DNA from 3 places in the Streptomyces sp. NBC_01320 genome. Region 2 is predicted to be linked to each of the others. Evidence: riboswitches for the same ligand, from Rfam matches in the RefSeq annotation. Region 2 holds a riboswitch; each other region holds the start of a gene.
The links. A riboswitch is a leader RNA that binds a small molecule or an ion and turns the genes downstream of it on or off. The one in region 2 is predicted to bind cyclic di-AMP.
Positions count from the first base shown of each region.

Region 1 (5,265 bases), 1.7 Mb from region 2:
GCGTCCAGGGTCTCGGTCAGCGAACCGATCTGGTTGACCTTGACGAGCAGCGCGTTGGCGGAGCCCTCCTCGATGCCGCGGGCCAGGCGCTCCGGGTTGGTGACGAACAGGTCGTCACCGACGATCTGCACCTTGGCGCCGAGCTTCTGGGTGATGACGTTCCAGCCGGCCCAGTCGTCCTCGTACAGCGGGTCCTCGATGGAGACCAGCGGGTACGCGGAGACGAGCTCCTCGTAGTACTCGGTCATCTCGGCGGCCGAGCGGGACTTGCCCTCGAACTCGTACTTGCCGTCCTTGTAGAACTCCGAGGCGGCGACGTCGAGCGCGAGCGCGATGTCCTTGCCCGGGGCGTAACCGGCTTCCTTGATGGCCTCGAGGATGAGGTCCAGGGCGGCGCGGTTCGACTCCAGGTTCGGCGCGAAGCCGCCCTCGTCGCCGAGACCGGTCGACAGGCCCTTGGTCTTCAGGACCTTCTTCAGCGTGTGGTAGACCTCGGCGCCCCAGCGCAGGGCCTCGGAGAAGGACTCCGCGCCGATCGGCGCGATCATGAACTCCTGGATGTCGACGTTGGAGTCGGCGTGCGACCCACCGTTGAGGATGTTCATCATCGGGACGGGCAGCAGGTGCGCGTTCGGGCCACCGAGGTAGCGGAACAGCGGCAGGTCCGAGGCCTCGGACGCGGCGTGTGCGACGGCCAGCGAGACGCCGAGGATCGCGTTGGCGCCGAGCGAGCCCTTGTTCTCGGTGGCGTCCAGGTCGAACATGGCCTGGTCGATCAGCCGCTGCTCGGTGGCGTCGTAGCCGACGAGCTCCGGGCCGATCTGCTCGATCACGGCGAGGACGGCCTTCTCGACGCCCTTGCCCTGGTAGCGGTTGGGGTCACCGTCGCGAAGCTCAATGGCCTCGAACGCACCGGTGGAGGCGCCGGACGGAACAGCAGCACGGCCCGTGCTGCCGTCGTCGAGGCCAACCTCGACCTCGACCGTGGGGTTTCCGCGGGAGTCGAGGATTTCCCGGGCTACGACGACGTCGATGGACGGCACGAGGCATCTCCTTCTGGGATATGACGCTGGTTGTGCAGGGTCGCTTTGGCCTTGCGACAAGAGCCTAACCGGCTGGGCCGCCTCGGTCCGCCGACCGCCCGCCTCCTGGGACGAAAAAGGACCCAAGGGCTCTCATAGCAGGGCAAAGATCCAGATTTCTACTGGACGGTAACGACAACAGTTGAACGCTGAAACCCCGACCCTGCGCGTACGGGGGAATCCGCGCCGGGTCGGGGTGCTCGGGGAGGAGAGAGCCCGTATCTACGGGGAGCCCGTAGATACGGAGGCCCGTCCTACTTCGTCAGGTGGAGCTGCTGACCCGGGTAGATCAGGTCGGCGTCCTCGACGATGTCCTTGTTCAGCTTGAAGAGCTGCTGCCAGCCGCCCTTCACCTTGTGCTGCGCGGCGATCTTGCTGAGCGAGTCGCCGGACTTCACCTTGTACTCGCCGTCGCCCTTGGCGACCTTCGCGCCGGTCGGCGTGGTGACGGTCTTCTTGGTCGCGGCCTTGGGGGCGGTGCCGCGGTCCGCGCGGGAGGCGGCGGGGGCCTCGGTGCGCTCGACCTGCTTCGGCGCGGCCTGCTTCGGCTCCTGCGCCGGAGTGCTCCGCTGCGCGGTGGAGCCGGTGTCGACGCCCGGGTCGACACCGTCGTTGGTCAGGTTGCCGGCGCCGGCGCAGCCCCAGGCACCCGGGCCCTGCATGTCGAGGAGCTTCTCGGCGGTGGCGATCTGCTGTGCCTTGGTGGCGAGGTCGGCGCGCGGGGCGTACTGCGTACCACCGGCGGCGGCCCAGCTGGACTGCGAGAACTGCAGGCCGCCGTAGTAGCCGTTGCCGGTGTTGATGGACCAGTTGCCGCCGGACTCGCAGTGGGCGACGGCGTCCCACGTGGCGACGGAGGCTGCGGAGGCACCGGTCGCACCCATCAGGGGAGCGGCGATGGCGGCACCGGTGACGCCGGCGAGCGTGGCGACACGGACGGCCTTGGACGGGCGACGGTGCTTGCCCTTGCTGTTCAGCAGCATGGAACTTCTCCTCACCGACGCCTACGAGGTGAGCTGTCGGGTTCGGGCCAAGTGAGTTGCCCGGTCGCATGTCCTAGCACGCGACTTCACCCCGAGCCGGTCCTGACGGTCTTTCGGCCATCGGGCCCGGCGGCTTACCTGGGTCCCCCGCTCCTGCCTACGGCGCTTTACGCGTCTGTTCCCTTCGACCGACGGCAGGATTCGGCGTGACGGTCGACGGGGCCCGCGGTGCGAGCGGTTCCGACCGTAAACGTACGCAACCTCGACATTCAAAGATGGGCATAACGGACAATCAGTCCTTACAGGCATCCGATCGCACAGTGTTTTCGCAGGTGAGGAGCGGTGCGGACAGACCCGGCAGACGCGACACGCCAGTTGACACAAAGAGACCCATGTCTCACTTACGCATAAGCGGACATAGGTCCCTGAACTACCCCTATTTTTGGGGTGCTTTTAGCCGTTTATCAGACTGCTCTCACTTCGACTTCACGCCGAGATCGAGGCTCTGGCCAGGCAGGATGAGGTCCGGGTCGCCGCCGACCGCACCCTTGTTCGCCTCATAGAGAGCGGGCCATCCACCGGGAACCTTCTGTGCGTCAGCAATCGCCCAGAGGTTGTCGCCCGGCCGGACGGTGTAATCGCCGTCTGTCGCCGCCGCGCGCGTGTCGCGCCCGGCACTGTTACCGCGGGAAGCATGCCGACCCGAGTCCCGGTCGCCGCCCCTGCCCATGCCATGGCTCACCTCGGAAGCCGGCGCACCGCGGTGCTTGCCACCCACCCCATTGTCGGACGAGCCAGACTTCTGGGGTGATTCGGATGAATCAGACTTCTTGGACGACGGCGTGGCTGACGGCTTGTGCGACGCCTTGCCCGAAGGCGTGGCGGACGCCTCGGTGGACGGCGCCTCGGACGCATCCCCGCTCTCCGCCGGTTCGGCCGAGGGCACGATTCCCGGGTCGACCCCCGGCAACGACCCGTCCTCCGTGAGCCCGGAGATCACCGCACAGCTGGGCCACTCCTTCGGCCCCCGGTCGTCCAGGACCTTCTCGGCGACCGCTATCTGCTGCGAGCGACTGGCGAGGTCGGCGCGCGGGGCGTACGCCTCACCGCCGTACGCCTTCCAGTCGCCCTGCGAGAACTGAAGACCGCCGTAGAAGCCGTTGCCGAGGTCGGCGCTCCACATGCCGCCGCTCTCGCACTCTGCGACCCGGTCCCAGGTCGTGGCGTCGGCGGCGTGCGCACCGGCCGCGCCGAGCAGGGGGATGGCGATGGCCGAACCGGTCACGCCTGCGGTGACGACGATCGCGGGTGCCTGGCGAGGGCGACGGTGCCTGCCGTTCGCGGAGCCCATGGGATTGCCTTCCGTGTGACTGACAAGTGACTGGTGAGTCGAACGGTGAACGTAGCGGCACTCGAACGCCTGTCACAAGTCGATGCAGCGCAGATCACGTGAAAGTCACAGAGTTGACAGGGCGTCACCTTCGCCGGAACGCCGTCCGGGACCGAACTCCACCGGAAGCGTGCGCAGTCCACGCATGATGAGCCCGCCACGCCACCGCAAATCGGTAGGTTCCACCGCAAGCCGCAGGTCCGGGAGGCGCCTCAACAGGGTGGCCAGGGCAGCCTGCCCCTCCAGTCGGGCAAGCGGTGCTCCCAGGCAGTAATGGATGCCGTGCCCGTATCCGAGGTGCTGATTGTCACGCCGCGCGAGGTCCAGCGTGTCCGGGTCCGTAAACCGTTCCGGGTCGCGGTCGGCGGCGGCGAGCACCACCAGCACGGGGTCACCCGCCGCGATCCGCTGCCCGCCGAGGGTCAGCGGCTCGGTGGCGAACCGCCAGGTCGCCAGCTCCACCGGACCGTCGTACCGCAGCAGTTCCTCGATGCCGGTCTCCAGCAGCCCGCTCTCCCCCGCATCGAGCGAGCGCTGCAGCCGCTCCCGCTGCTCCGGATCGCGCAGCAGGGCGTACACCCCGTTGCCGATGAGGTTGACCGTCGTCTCGAATCCCGCGAAGAGGAGGATGAAAGCCATGGCGGCGGCCTCGTTCTCGGTGAGGTGCTCGCCGTGGTCGCTCGCCCGGATCAGCCCCGAGATCAGGTCCTCCCCCGGGTTCTCCCGCTTCCGGTGGATGAGCTCCGCGAGATAGCCGCGCATCTTCTTCACCGACCGGGCCACCCCGCCGCGCGGACCACCGCCGTGGCGGATCATCATCCCCGCCCAGTCCCGGAAGTCGTCCTGGTCCTCGCGCGGGACGCCGAGCAGGTCACAGATCGCGTAGATGGGGAGCGGGAACGCGAAATCGTGGATGAGGTCCGCGGATCCCTCCTCGATGAAGTTGTCGATGAGGCGGTCCGTCAGCTCCTGCACGCGCGGGGCGAACTCGGCGACCCGGCGCGGCGTGAACGCCTTCGAGACCAGTCGGCGCAGTCTGGTGTGGTCGGGCGGGTCGATGTTCAGCAGATGCGTCATCAGCTCCGCCTTGCGCTCGCCCGGGATGCCGGTCTTCCCCTTGGCGTGCGCCGGCTCGTCGTGGTGCGCAGGATTCTTGGAGAGCCGGGTGTCGGCGAGGGCCTGCCGGGCGTCCTGGTACCGCGTCACGAGCCATGCCTCGACCCCGCTGGGCAGCGCGGTGCGGTGCACGGGGCTGTTCTCGCGCAGCCAGGCGTAGGCCGGGTACGGGTCGGTGGCGAACTCCCAGGTGAAGAGTTCGGGGGCGTCGGCGGGGCTGTCGTTCACCCCCTGACGTTATCCGCTGGCCTCCGCGGCGAGGATCGCGTCCCGGTAGGCGCGGCCCGCAGCGCGCAGGGCGGCCTCGGGGTCCGTGCCGTCCTGTTCCGCGCGTACGGCCAGGGCGAGGAGTTCGTAACCGATGCTGTCGCCCGTCGGGAGCGGCACATCGAGTCCGGCGGCACGGACCCGGCTCGCCAGCTTCGCGGCCAGCGCCAGCCCGGGCTGCCCGAGCGGGACGCCGTCGGTGACCGAGTCCCGCTGCTTCTCGATGGCCTTGGTACGCAGCCAGTGCTCGTGGACGTCCTCCGGGGTCTCGGCGGTCTCGTCACCGAAGACATGCGGATGGCGGTGGATCAGCTTCTCGACGAGGGTCGCGGCGACATCGTCGACGGAGAACGGTTCGTCCGTGTCCTCCTCCGCGATCCGGGCGTGGAAGACGACCTGGAGAAGGACGTCGCCGAGTTCCTCGCGC
Region 1 covers NZ_CP108390.1:6,947,149-6,952,413, reverse strand. The annotation lists gene eno (phosphopyruvate hydratase) at 1-1,043, opposite strand, end outside; gene OG395_RS31690 (transglycosylase family protein) at 1,337-2,065, opposite strand; cyclic di-AMP (ydaO/yuaA leader) riboswitch at 2,069-2,240, opposite strand; gene OG395_RS31685 (transglycosylase family protein) at 2,541-3,416, opposite strand; gene OG395_RS31680 (cytochrome P450 family protein) at 3,522-4,799, opposite strand; gene OG395_RS31675 (nucleoside triphosphate pyrophosphohydrolase) at 4,809-5,265, opposite strand, start outside.
Region 1: another riboswitch for cyclic di-AMP. It lies ahead of OG395_RS31690 (transglycosylase family protein); the one in region 2 lies ahead of OG395_RS23815 (C40 family peptidase).

Region 2 (5,265 bases):
CCCGCGAAGGGCATGTTGTCGATCGGCGCGATGCGGACCGGCGCTCCGGGGTGCGGTGCGTGGATCATCTGTCCGTCGCCGATGTAGAGACCGACATGGCTGACCCCGGAGTAGAAGAACACCAGGTCACCAGGGACGAGTTCGGAGCGGGGGATGTGCCGGCCGGCGTTGATCTGGGTGTACGTGGTGCGGGGGAGTGAGACGCCGGCGGAACGCCAGGCGGCCTGGGTCAGCCCGGAGCAGTCGAACGAGGACGGTCCGGTGGCGCCCCAGACATACGGCTTGCCGAGCGCCCCGTAGGCGAACGCGACGGCCTCCGCGGCGCGGGCGTTGGGAGCCTGGGTGGCGCCTAAGCGCGGGGCGCCGCGATCCGCGCGGGCGGCGGCGCGGGCGGCGTCCGCGCGTTCGAACTCGGCGCGCTCCGCGGGTGAGAGGGTGTCGAGGAGCTTCTGGGCGTCGGCCAGTCTGGCCCTGACCGTCGTCCGGTGCTTCTTCAGGTCCGCCCGGCGAGCGGTGAGGGCCGCCAGCTCGTCCTTCGCCTCCGTGCGCAGCTGGGCGATCTCGGTGACCTGCCGCTGCACGTTGGAGACCTCGGCCGCCTGACGGTCGGCGGCCCACTCCACGTACGAGGCCCGTTGCAGATACTGGTCGGGGTCCGAGGACAGCGCCAGCTGCACGGCGGGGTCGAGGCCGCCGGTGCGGTACTCCGCGGCGGCGAGCGAACCGAGTGCGTCGCGGGAGGCATTGAGGCGTTCGGTCCTGCGGGCGGCCTCGTCGCGCAGTGCGTTCAGGGACTTGGCGGCGGCGGTCGCCTCCTCCTTCGCGCCGTTGTACTGCTCGGTGGCGACCTCGGCGTCGTGGTACAGCCGGTCCACCGCGGCCTTGATCCGGGTGGGGGTGGGCTGTGGTTCGGCGTGCGCGGAGCCCGGCAGGACGGCGGCGGTCGCGGCCCCGGCGAAGGCGAGTGTGGCTGCGGTGCGGGCGGCGGAGCCGGTGTGCGGGCGCTGCCTGGGTTTCCGATGCGCTGCCAAGGGGGCGGGGCTCCTTGCGTCGACTGCCCGTCGGGGGCTACCGGCGGGCCGCTGAGGTCCGGCGGCGGGACGCCAACAGGGGGAGCGGCCCGCCGCCGGATTTCTCGGCGAGGTGACCGGGCTGCCGTCCGGGTGCGGAGCGGTGGTGAAGCCGGCCACCTGGACAGGGACGCTAAGCCCGGGGCGCGAGGAAGAGTCACAATGACGGCTATTGCCCGAATTTGGCAATGTATTGTCGCCGAGTGACTGGAAAATTCCATCAGAGTCAGGCAATTGGTGCAGATGCGAGGGAAATGCCGAGGAGCCCCCACCTCGCCGAAGAGGGGTGATATGGCCCCGGCTAGGCTGCGGCCTCATGGACGTACTCATCAATGTCTTCGTCGCACTGCACATCATCGGCATCGCCGCCCTCCTGGGCGGCTTCCTGACCCAGATGAAGGCGATGGGCGCGGGCACGGCACGCTTCGTCCCGGCGATGCTGCACGGCGCGCTGACCATGCTGGTCACCGGTGTCGCGCTGGTCGGGCTCAACCAGGCCGACGACCACCCGGTCAACAACATCAAGATCGGCGTGAAGCTGGCGGTCCTGGTGGTGATCCTCGCGCTGGTCTACATCAAGCGGGACGAGGAGAAGGTCGAGAAGGGCGTGTTCGCGGCGGTCGGCGGGCTGACGGTCGCCAACATCTTCATCGCGACACTCTGGACCTGAGCCGGACCCATCCGCATGAGGAGTGAGCCCCTGCCGGACCCGGCAGGGGCTCCTCTTGTGCGGGCCCGGTGTTACGCCGGGCGCACGCTGCCGTAGATCGGCATGTAGTAGATCGACTCCTCGCGGACGTTCGCCCCCGGCTTCGGGGCGTGGATCATCATGCCGTCGCCCTTGTAGATACCGACGTGGCTGATGTCGTCGTAGAAGAAGACGAGGTCGCCCGGCTGCAGGTCGGCCGTGGCTATCCGGGTGCCGATCTTCACCTGGTCCCAGGTGGTGCGGGGGATGTCGACGCCCGCCGCCTTCCAGGCGGCCTGGGTCAGCCCCGAGCAGTCGTACGAGGAGGGGCCCGTCGCTCCCCAGACGTACGGCTTGCCGATCTGGGCGCGGGCGAAGGCGAGAACCTTCTCGGCCTTCGTGGTGGCGCTGGTGTCCGAGCCGGTCCCGGTCCCGGTCCCGGTGCTCGTCCCCGTGCCGCCGGTGGAGCCGGCCTGCTTCGCCGCCTCCTCGGCCTTGCGGTCCGCCTCGGCCTTGGCGGCGGCCTGCCGACGGGCGAGTTCCTCCGCCTTGCGCTTGGCCTCCGCCTCCTTCTCGCGCTCCAGTGCCGCCAGCCGCGCCTTCTCCTCGGCCGTCAGCTCCGACAGCATCGCGCGCGCCTCGCCCAGCTTCTTCTGGACGGATTGCTTGCTGGTCCGGAGCGTGGCCTGGGACTCGGTGAGCGTCTCCAGGCTCTTCGTCGCCTCGGTGCGCTTCTTCGCCGCCGCTGCCTGCTGCGTACGGAAGTCCGTGACCGCCTTCTGCTGCTGGGCGGTCATCCGGTTCATCAGCTGGTTCTGGTCGAAGTACGACTGCGGGTCGTCGGCCAGGAAGAAGGTGGCGGTCGGGGCGATGGAACCGGTGCGGTACTGCGCGGCCGCGTAGTTGCCGAGCGTTCTGCGCGCCTCGTTCAGCTTGTCGGCGCGCTCGGCCACGTCCTCCAGCAGGGCGTCGACCTTGCCGCGCTGCATGGCGGAGGCCTCCTTCGCCTTGTTGTACTGCTGGGTCGCGGTACCCGCCTGCCGGTAGAGGTCGTCGACCTTCTTCTGTACGTCCTCGATGCTGGGCTTGGGCGCGCTCGGGGCGGCCGTGGCGCTCTGGGTCGACAGCAGGGTCACCCCTGCCAGTGCGGCCGTCGTGAGCCCGACGGCCGGGGTGGTGGCGCGTACCCGGCTGCGCGGTTTGCGATGCGATGCCAAAGCCGGCATCTCCTTCCGTGGACCGCCTACCGGGTTAGCTGTCGGGTTCGGGCGGAACGGAAGGCTGCCCTACGGTCCGAGTGGGGATACAGACCGATTCACCCCGGTTTTGCATGTGGGTCCCCGGTTCCGAACTCCCCTGTGGGCAGCCCGGATTCGGCGGGGGAGCCCGCTCGGCGTGGTTCGCCTCAAGGGGGTACGGGCCACCCGACGGAGCACGCTAGCCAACTCGTGGTGCCGCTGTGAAGGTTGATGTTCGATATGTCTGATACGTTTTCGTGACCTTGATGAAGAGGGGCCGGAGGACGTGGTCCGGGCGCCGATTTCCTTACGGGACGTGGGCGGACGCTCTCCGTGCGTAGGCGTCCTCCGGCCGTGCTTCTCCATGCGGCCGCAGAGTGTCGGTGCGTCGTCCTAGACTCGTGAGGCGATGAGCAGCCTCTTTGACGACAGTTTCCTGGCCGGCCTCCAGCACTCGGAGGAAGAACCCCCGCCGCCCCCCGAGGACTCCGCACCCGAAGCGGTGCCGGAGGACCTCTTCGCGGGTGTCTTCGACGCGCCCCCGCCGCCCCGGGACGCGTACTACCGGGACGGCGCCCACCGCCCCGCCATCGACTCCGCCGCCCTGCTCGACGGGCTGAACACCGAGCAGCGCGCCGCGGTCGTGCACGCCGGATCGCCGCTGCTCATCGTCGCCGGCGCGGGCTCCGGCAAGACCCGGGTACTCACCCACCGGATCGCCCACCTGCTGGCCGAGCGGGGTGTGCACCCCGGCCAGATCCTGGCGATCACCTTCACCAACAAGGCCGCGGGCGAGATGAAGGAGCGCGTCGAGCAGCTCGTCGGACCGCGCGCCAACGCCATGTGGGTCATGACGTTCCACAGCGCGTGCGTGCGGATCCTGCGCCGCGAGTCGAAGCGGCTCGGCTTCACCTCGTCGTTCTCGATCTACGACGCGGCCGACTCCAAGCGGCTGATGGCCCTGGTCTGCCGCGATCTGGACCTCGACCCGAAGCGCTTCCCGCCGAAGTCGTTCACGGCCAAGGTCTCGAACCTGAAGAACGAGCTGATCGACGAGGAGACCTTCGCCGGCCAGGCCGCGGACGGCTTCGAGAAGACACTCGCCCAGGCGTACGCGATGTACCAGTCCCGGCTGCGCGAGGCCAACGCACTGGACTTCGACGACATCATCATGACGACGGTCCATCTGCTCCAGGCGTTCCCCGACGTCGCCGAGCACTACCGACGCCGCTTCCGGCACGTCCTCGTCGACGAGTACCAGGACACCAACCACGCGCAGTACACGCTCGTACGCGAGCTGGTCGGCCCGGCCGGAGAGACCGACGCCCCCGCCGAGCTCTGCGTCGTGGGTGACGCCGACCAGTCGATCTACGCCTTCCGCGGCGCGACGATCCGCAACATCCTCCAGTTCGAGGAGGACTACCCGAACGCGACGACGATCCTGCTGGAGCAGAACTACCGCTCCACGCAGACGATCCTCTCCGCCGCCAACGCGGTCATCGAGCGCAACGAGAGCCGCCGCCCCAAGAACCTCTGGACGAACGCGGGCGAGGGCGCCCGGATCACCGGCTATGTCGCGGACACCGAGCACGACGAGGCGCAGTTCGTCGCCGACGAGATCGACCGGCTGACCGACGCGGGCGACGCGAAAGCCGGCGACGTCGCGATCTTCTACCGGACGAACGCGCAGTCCCGCGTCTTCGAAGAGATCTTCATCCGCGTCGGCCTGCCCTACAAGGTCGTCGGCGGCGTGCGCTTCTACGAGCGCAAGGAGGTCCGGGACATCCTGGCCTACCTCCGGGTCCTCGCCAACCCCGAGGACACCGTCCCGCTGCGCCGCATCCTCAACGTGCCCAAGCGCGGTATCGGCGACCGCGCCGAGGCGATGATCGACGCACTGTCGCTGCGCGAGAAGATCACGTTCCCGCAGGCACTGCGCCGCGTCGACGAGGCGTACGGCATGGCGGCCCGCTCGGCCAACGCCGTCAAGCGGTTCAACACGCTGATGGAGGAACTGCGCACGATCGTCGAGTCCGGCGCGGGCCCCGCCGTGGTGCTGGAGGCGGTGCTGGAACGGACCGGCTATCTCGCCGAGCTCCAGGCGTCCACGGACCCGCAGGACGAGACGCGGATCGAGAACCTCCAGGAACTCGCCGCCGTCGCGCTCGAATTCGAGCAGGAGCGGGGGGAGTCCGCCGGGGAGGAAGGTGCGAGCACGGGCACGCTCGCCGAGTTCCTGGAGAAGGTCGCGCTCGTGGCCGACTCCGAC
Region 2 covers NZ_CP108390.1:5,281,325-5,286,589, reverse strand. The annotation lists gene OG395_RS23825 (C40 family peptidase) at 1-1,031, opposite strand, end outside; gene OG395_RS23820 (hypothetical protein) at 1,387-1,740, shown strand; gene OG395_RS23815 (C40 family peptidase) at 1,812-2,984, opposite strand; cyclic di-AMP (ydaO/yuaA leader) riboswitch at 2,983-3,147, opposite strand; gene pcrA (DNA helicase PcrA) at 3,406-5,265, shown strand, end outside.

Region 3 (5,265 bases), 4.0 Mb from region 2:
CGGGTCTCCGCCGGGGTGGGCATGATCGACAGATAGGAGCCGTCCGGCAGGACGCGCAGTGGCGTGAAGATCTGTCCCTTCTTGACCCGCCAGATCAGGTGGGCGCCGGTGGCCCGGGCGTCCGCCCACAGCTCGTAGCCGACGAAGTACCGGTCAGCCAGCAGCAGCATGCCCGGCGTCAGGCCGGCCAGCAGAGCGCGGCCGAGGGTGTACTCACTGGAGTGCTCGACGCCGTCGAAGGCCGCATCGACCAGGCCGTGGGTGCCGCATTCAACCAGTGCCATCAGCCTGACCTGCGGGTTCCCGCAGGTGTTGCTGGCCGGGCTGGAGTATCCGAAGGCCGTGGCGTTCTCCGCGGAGTCCGGCACATCCAGCGTGGTGCCATCCCAGGCGACCAGCCGCAGCCCGAAGGCGTACGCCTCGGCGGTGGCGGGCGTCGCCAGCGGGCCACAGGTCTGTTCGAACAACACGCGCAGTGGTTTCTCGCCCAGTCGCTGGCGGGCCTTGGTCAGGGCCGGGCTCGTCGGCAGCCGCTGAAGTCCGAGCCCCGGCAGGTTCCGCAGCTTCTCGGTGAGCGTGCGCAAGACCGCCCGGTATCCCGGCTGACCTGCACTTTCGGCACTGCTGAACAGGCAGAGCGCCAAGACGAAGTACATCACCGCCCGAGCCGGCAGGAGTCGTCGGCGAAGTTCGACGCGACCAGTGCGGTCCAACACCTCGTCGACGATCTCTGGTGTGATCCAGCGAGTCAGCACCCCAAGGCGGACCCGGTCCCCGAACCGCTCGCCGACCGGAACCCTCGGTGAGAGCTGCGAGTTGTGCGCGTCTACCCTGGCGGGCAGGACGGGCATGGTGGCAGACTGAGCGCCCAACGGAGCCCCGGTCAGACAGTCGGATCTTGGTCGATCTTCTGTCTTACCGGGGGCTCCGTTGCTGTGTCCGGCTCTCAGCTGAGTCCTCATCAGAACGTGACGAACTACCCAGCGTCACCAAGGGTGAAATCCACCCAAACCAACCATCGGTGAGCTCCTGACCAGCAGGGTTCCGCTAATTCACCGGCATTGCTCTGACCTCGGCCTTTTAGTGGATCACTAGGATGCGTGCTCCCCATCATAACCTTCTGTACGTCCTGTACATTTTTTTACGGATGCCCCCGCAGGCGCGTACAGACACCGGAGGAGAGGCCAGCCATGTTCCGCCCTGCCGCCCGTTACGTCCTGCCCGAGTTCACCGAGCGCACGACCGAAGGGACCCGCACCCTCGACCCGTACTCCAAGCTGCTCGCCGAGCGCATCGTCTTCCTCGGCACCCCGGTCAACGACACCGCCGCCAACGACCTGATCGCGCAGTTCATGTATCTGGAGCACGCCGCGCCCGAGCGGCCGATCTCCCTCTACATCAACTCCCCCGGCGGCTCGTTCGGCGCCATGTCCGCCATCTACGACACGATGGACTACCTCACCTGCGAGGTGGAGACGTTCTGCCTCGGCCAGGCCGGTTCCAGCGCGGCGGTCCTGCTCGCCGCGGGCGCTCCCGGCCGACGGCACGCCCTGCCCGGGGCCAGGGTCGTCGTCCAGCAGCCCGAGCTCCCGGAGCCGGTTCAGGGCCAACCGTCCGATCTGGAGATCGAGGCGCGGGAACTGGTCCGCGTCCGTGAGCTGCTCACCCGCATGCTGGCCCGCCACACCGGCCGCAGCGCCGAGCGGATCGCCGCCGACTTCGAGCGCGACCTCATCCTCGACGCCGCCGGAGCCAAGGCGTACGGGCTGGTGGACCACGTCCTGGAGAACCGCAGGACGTCGCTCCCGCCGAACAGCGCGAGGTGAACCGCCGATGCAGCCACCCCACCTCCCACCGCTGCCCGCACTGACGCGCGCCGAGGCCGAGTTCATCGACTGCTACCTGGAAGTGCTCGACCAGCTGGGCCGGATCAACCCCGCCCGCGGCAGCGACACCTACGGCGCGCTGCGCGCGGCCCAGGCACTCGCCTCGCGGTCGGGCGCCCTGCGGGACGCGCTCACCATGATGCACGAGCGGGGTGAAGCACAGATCCACGCCGCGACGTTGGCACGGGCCCTACGCGTGTTGGACGGGGAGCGGCGGGCCGGACGGGTCACCGTGCCCCCGGCCCCGATGAGTTGATCATCTCTCCGTAGGCGACACGCCCGGCACGCTGATCGAATTTTCTCGCTCGTCCGGCGCAAGGAATCCCCCGCGAGAGGGACAACTCGACTTGCGCCGCCGACGTGGACGGTGAGCGAAATATGCCGTTCCGTCGCTGGTACGGGACCGGTCGAGACGGTCTGACGAGTACCCAAATCACCCCTCGCTCAACCAAACAGACCATTAGTGGCGAACTTCGCATATCGCTGTTTTGCTTCGGAAATCCGGCAGCCGGTGAGTCAAGATCCGTGGGACGACAAGCCCCCGCCACCACGGCGAGGCGGTCCGGGCGGACGCCGAGTCCTGCCGCCGCCCGGATGACTGGTCGACAGAAGTGGATCGGCAGGAGTGGAGGACCCGAGCACAACGGGTCGACCGGCATCCGGTCGACCCTCGGGGTGAAGCCGCACCGCGCGGCCGGGCAACTTCGCCAGCCCGAACCCGACAGGTCATCCTTCACAGGCGGCTGACGAAGGGTTGCGCATGACTGCGCAGGTTCATGTCCCGTTTCTGATCGCCCGGGCCGGTACGGCCACGGTTCTGACCCTCGCCGCCGTCGGCGGCTCCATGATCGTCCCCGGCGTCGTGACCGACGCCCAGGCCGCGACGCGTGCGACCAAGGCGCTCAAGATCGCCGCGTCGAAGAAGGGATCGCCGTACCGGTACGGGGGCACCGGCCCCCACCGTTTCGACTGTTCCGGGCTGACGCTGTATGCGTTCAAGAAGGTGGGCAAGAGGCTCCCACGCACGGCCCAGCAGCAGTACAACAAGACCCGTCACGTCTCGGCGTCGAAGCGGAAACGTGGCGATCTGGTCTTCTTCCACTGGGGACGCAGCGTCTACCACGTCGGCATCTACGCCGGCAGGGGGAAGATCTGGCACTCCCCGAAGACCGGTTCCGTCGTGCGGCTGGAGAAGATCTGGACGAGAAGCGTCTGGTACGGACGAGTTCGCTGATCCCTCCGATTCTCCTCCGGCTCCCCCATTCACCACGTGCTTCAGTACACCAGGGGTCCGGTCACCAGGACCAGCCCCAGCGCGGTGAGCGCCGCGCCGCTGCCGCCCTCGATGGCGCGGGCGGTACGCGGCCGGCGCAGCCACCGGCCCAGGCGGTCCACCAGGAGCGCCACGGACGGGAACCAGATCAGCGCGAGCAGCACGACGACGGTGGCCAGCAGCAGGGTCCTGGGGAGGGGCGGCTGTCCGTCAGGGACGAATTGCGGCAGCAGGCTCAGGAAGAGCACGGGCGCCTTGGGGTTCAGAGCGTTGGTCAGAAAGCCCTGGCGCAGGGCGCGCCGCGCGCTGGTCGCCGTCGGCCCTCCGTCCACCCTCGTGCCCACGCCAGCATCCCTGGTGCGGCGCCATGCCGCGTGCACGCCACTGATTCCCAGATAGAGGACGTACGCCCCGCCGAGCAGCTGGACCGTGCTGAACAGGACGGGCACCGTGACCAGGACCGCCGCGAGCCCGGCGACGGCGAGCGCCGTGTGGATGAGCAGTCCCCCGGCGACCCCCAGCGCCGTGGCCACCCCGGCCGCACGCGAGGCGAGTGCGTTCCGTACGACCACCGTGAAGTCCGCGCCCGGCAGCGCCACCATCCCTGCGGCGACCCCGATGAAGGCGATCAGTTGTCCGTCCATGGGTCCACCATGGACCGACGTAGCCTTCAGCATGTACTTGCAATCTTCTGGGTCTGCCAAAAGGAACGCTTAATGTTCGACCCGACACGGCTCGCGGCGCTGGTGGCGGTCGCCGAGGCCGGTTCGATCACGCGCGCCGCTGCCCGCCTCGGCTACACCGCGCCCGCACTCTCCCAGCAGCTGGCCAAGCTGGAGCGGGAGGCGGGCGCCGCGCTGCTGGTGCGCCACCACCGTGGCGCCCGGCTGACGGCCGCGGGCGAGCTGCTGGTCGTACGCGCCCGGCGGGTCCTCGACGAGATGGACCGTGCGCGCCACGAACTGAGCCGACTGGCCGGGCTCTCCGGCGGACGCCTCCGGGTCGGCACGTTCACCACGGCGGGTATCCATCTGCTGCCGCCGGTACTGAGCGCGTTCCGGCGCGCCCACCCGGATGTGGAGCTGTCCGTCACGGACTACGAACCGCCCGGGGGGATCGCCGCCGTCGCCTCGGGTAAGGTCGATCTGGCGCTGACCCATGCGTACGAGCCGGGGCCCGCGGCGCCGGTGCCGTCCGGGGTCTGCGTGGAGCCGCTGCTGGTCGAGGAGCTGGTGCTGATCACTGCGGTCGGCCAGGTGCTGTCTGAGGGCACGGGACGGCTGCCGGTTACGGAGCTGGCAGACCGGCCGCTGATCAGCAGCGCACCGGCCCATCCGCCCCGCCGCGGGGTGGAGAACGCCCTGGCCGAGGTGGGGGCGACGCCCGCGGTGGTCTGCGAGTCGCCCGGCTACGCCCTGGTGTGCGCCCTGGTCAGCGCGGGGATCGGGATGGCGGTGGTACCGGAGATGGTCGCCGCGATGTCGCCGACTCCGCTGTCCGTGCGGCGGCTGGAACCCGCGGCGTTCCGGCGGACGATCTCGGTGGTGCACCACGGCGAGCGCGCGAGCGGAGCGGCGGCGACGCTGTGCGCGCTGCTGCGCGGCGGCTTCGGGCGGGCGACGTCGGCCCAGTGACGTGCGCCGCCCGCTCGGGCAGTCAGGTCTGGGCGGGTACGGTCCACGGGAGCGCGATCCAGACGGTCTTGCCCCCCTCGCTGGTGGGCGTCACCCTGAGACGACCGCCGCACTCCTTGGCCAGACAGCGGATGATCACCATGCCGCGGCCGTTGTCCTGCTGCACGGCAGCGGGCAGGCGCTGGGGCCGGCGGGGGTGACTGTCCGTCACCCCGAGGTGCAGCTGCTCCTCCCGCTCCAGCCGGAGGTCCACGGTGAAGGTGGGCGACTGACCGAAGGTGTGCTGGACGGCGTTGGTCACGAGTTCCGAGACGATGAGCCGGATGGTGTCGGCTGTCTCGGTGTCGTCGGGCAGTCCCCAGTCGGCGAGCACCCGGGCCACGTATCTCCGGGCTGCGGGGACCGAGACCGGCTCGCTGGGCAGAGTGACACGTGCTTCTTGATGGTCTGCCATGGCGAGCCGTCCCTTTCC
Region 3 covers NZ_CP108390.1:9,279,164-9,284,428, reverse strand. The annotation lists gene OG395_RS42290 (IS4 family transposase) at 1-851, opposite strand, end outside; gene OG395_RS42285 (ATP-dependent Clp protease proteolytic subunit) at 1,191-1,826, shown strand; gene OG395_RS42280 (hypothetical protein) at 1,834-2,142, shown strand; cyclic di-AMP (ydaO/yuaA leader) riboswitch at 2,480-2,643, shown strand; gene OG395_RS42275 (C40 family peptidase) at 2,647-3,120, shown strand; gene OG395_RS42270 (LysE family translocator) at 3,162-3,803, opposite strand; gene OG395_RS42265 (LysR family transcriptional regulator) at 3,876-4,793, shown strand; gene OG395_RS42260 (ATP-binding protein) at 4,816-5,247, opposite strand.
Region 3: another riboswitch for cyclic di-AMP. It lies ahead of OG395_RS42275 (C40 family peptidase); the one in region 2 lies ahead of OG395_RS23815 (C40 family peptidase).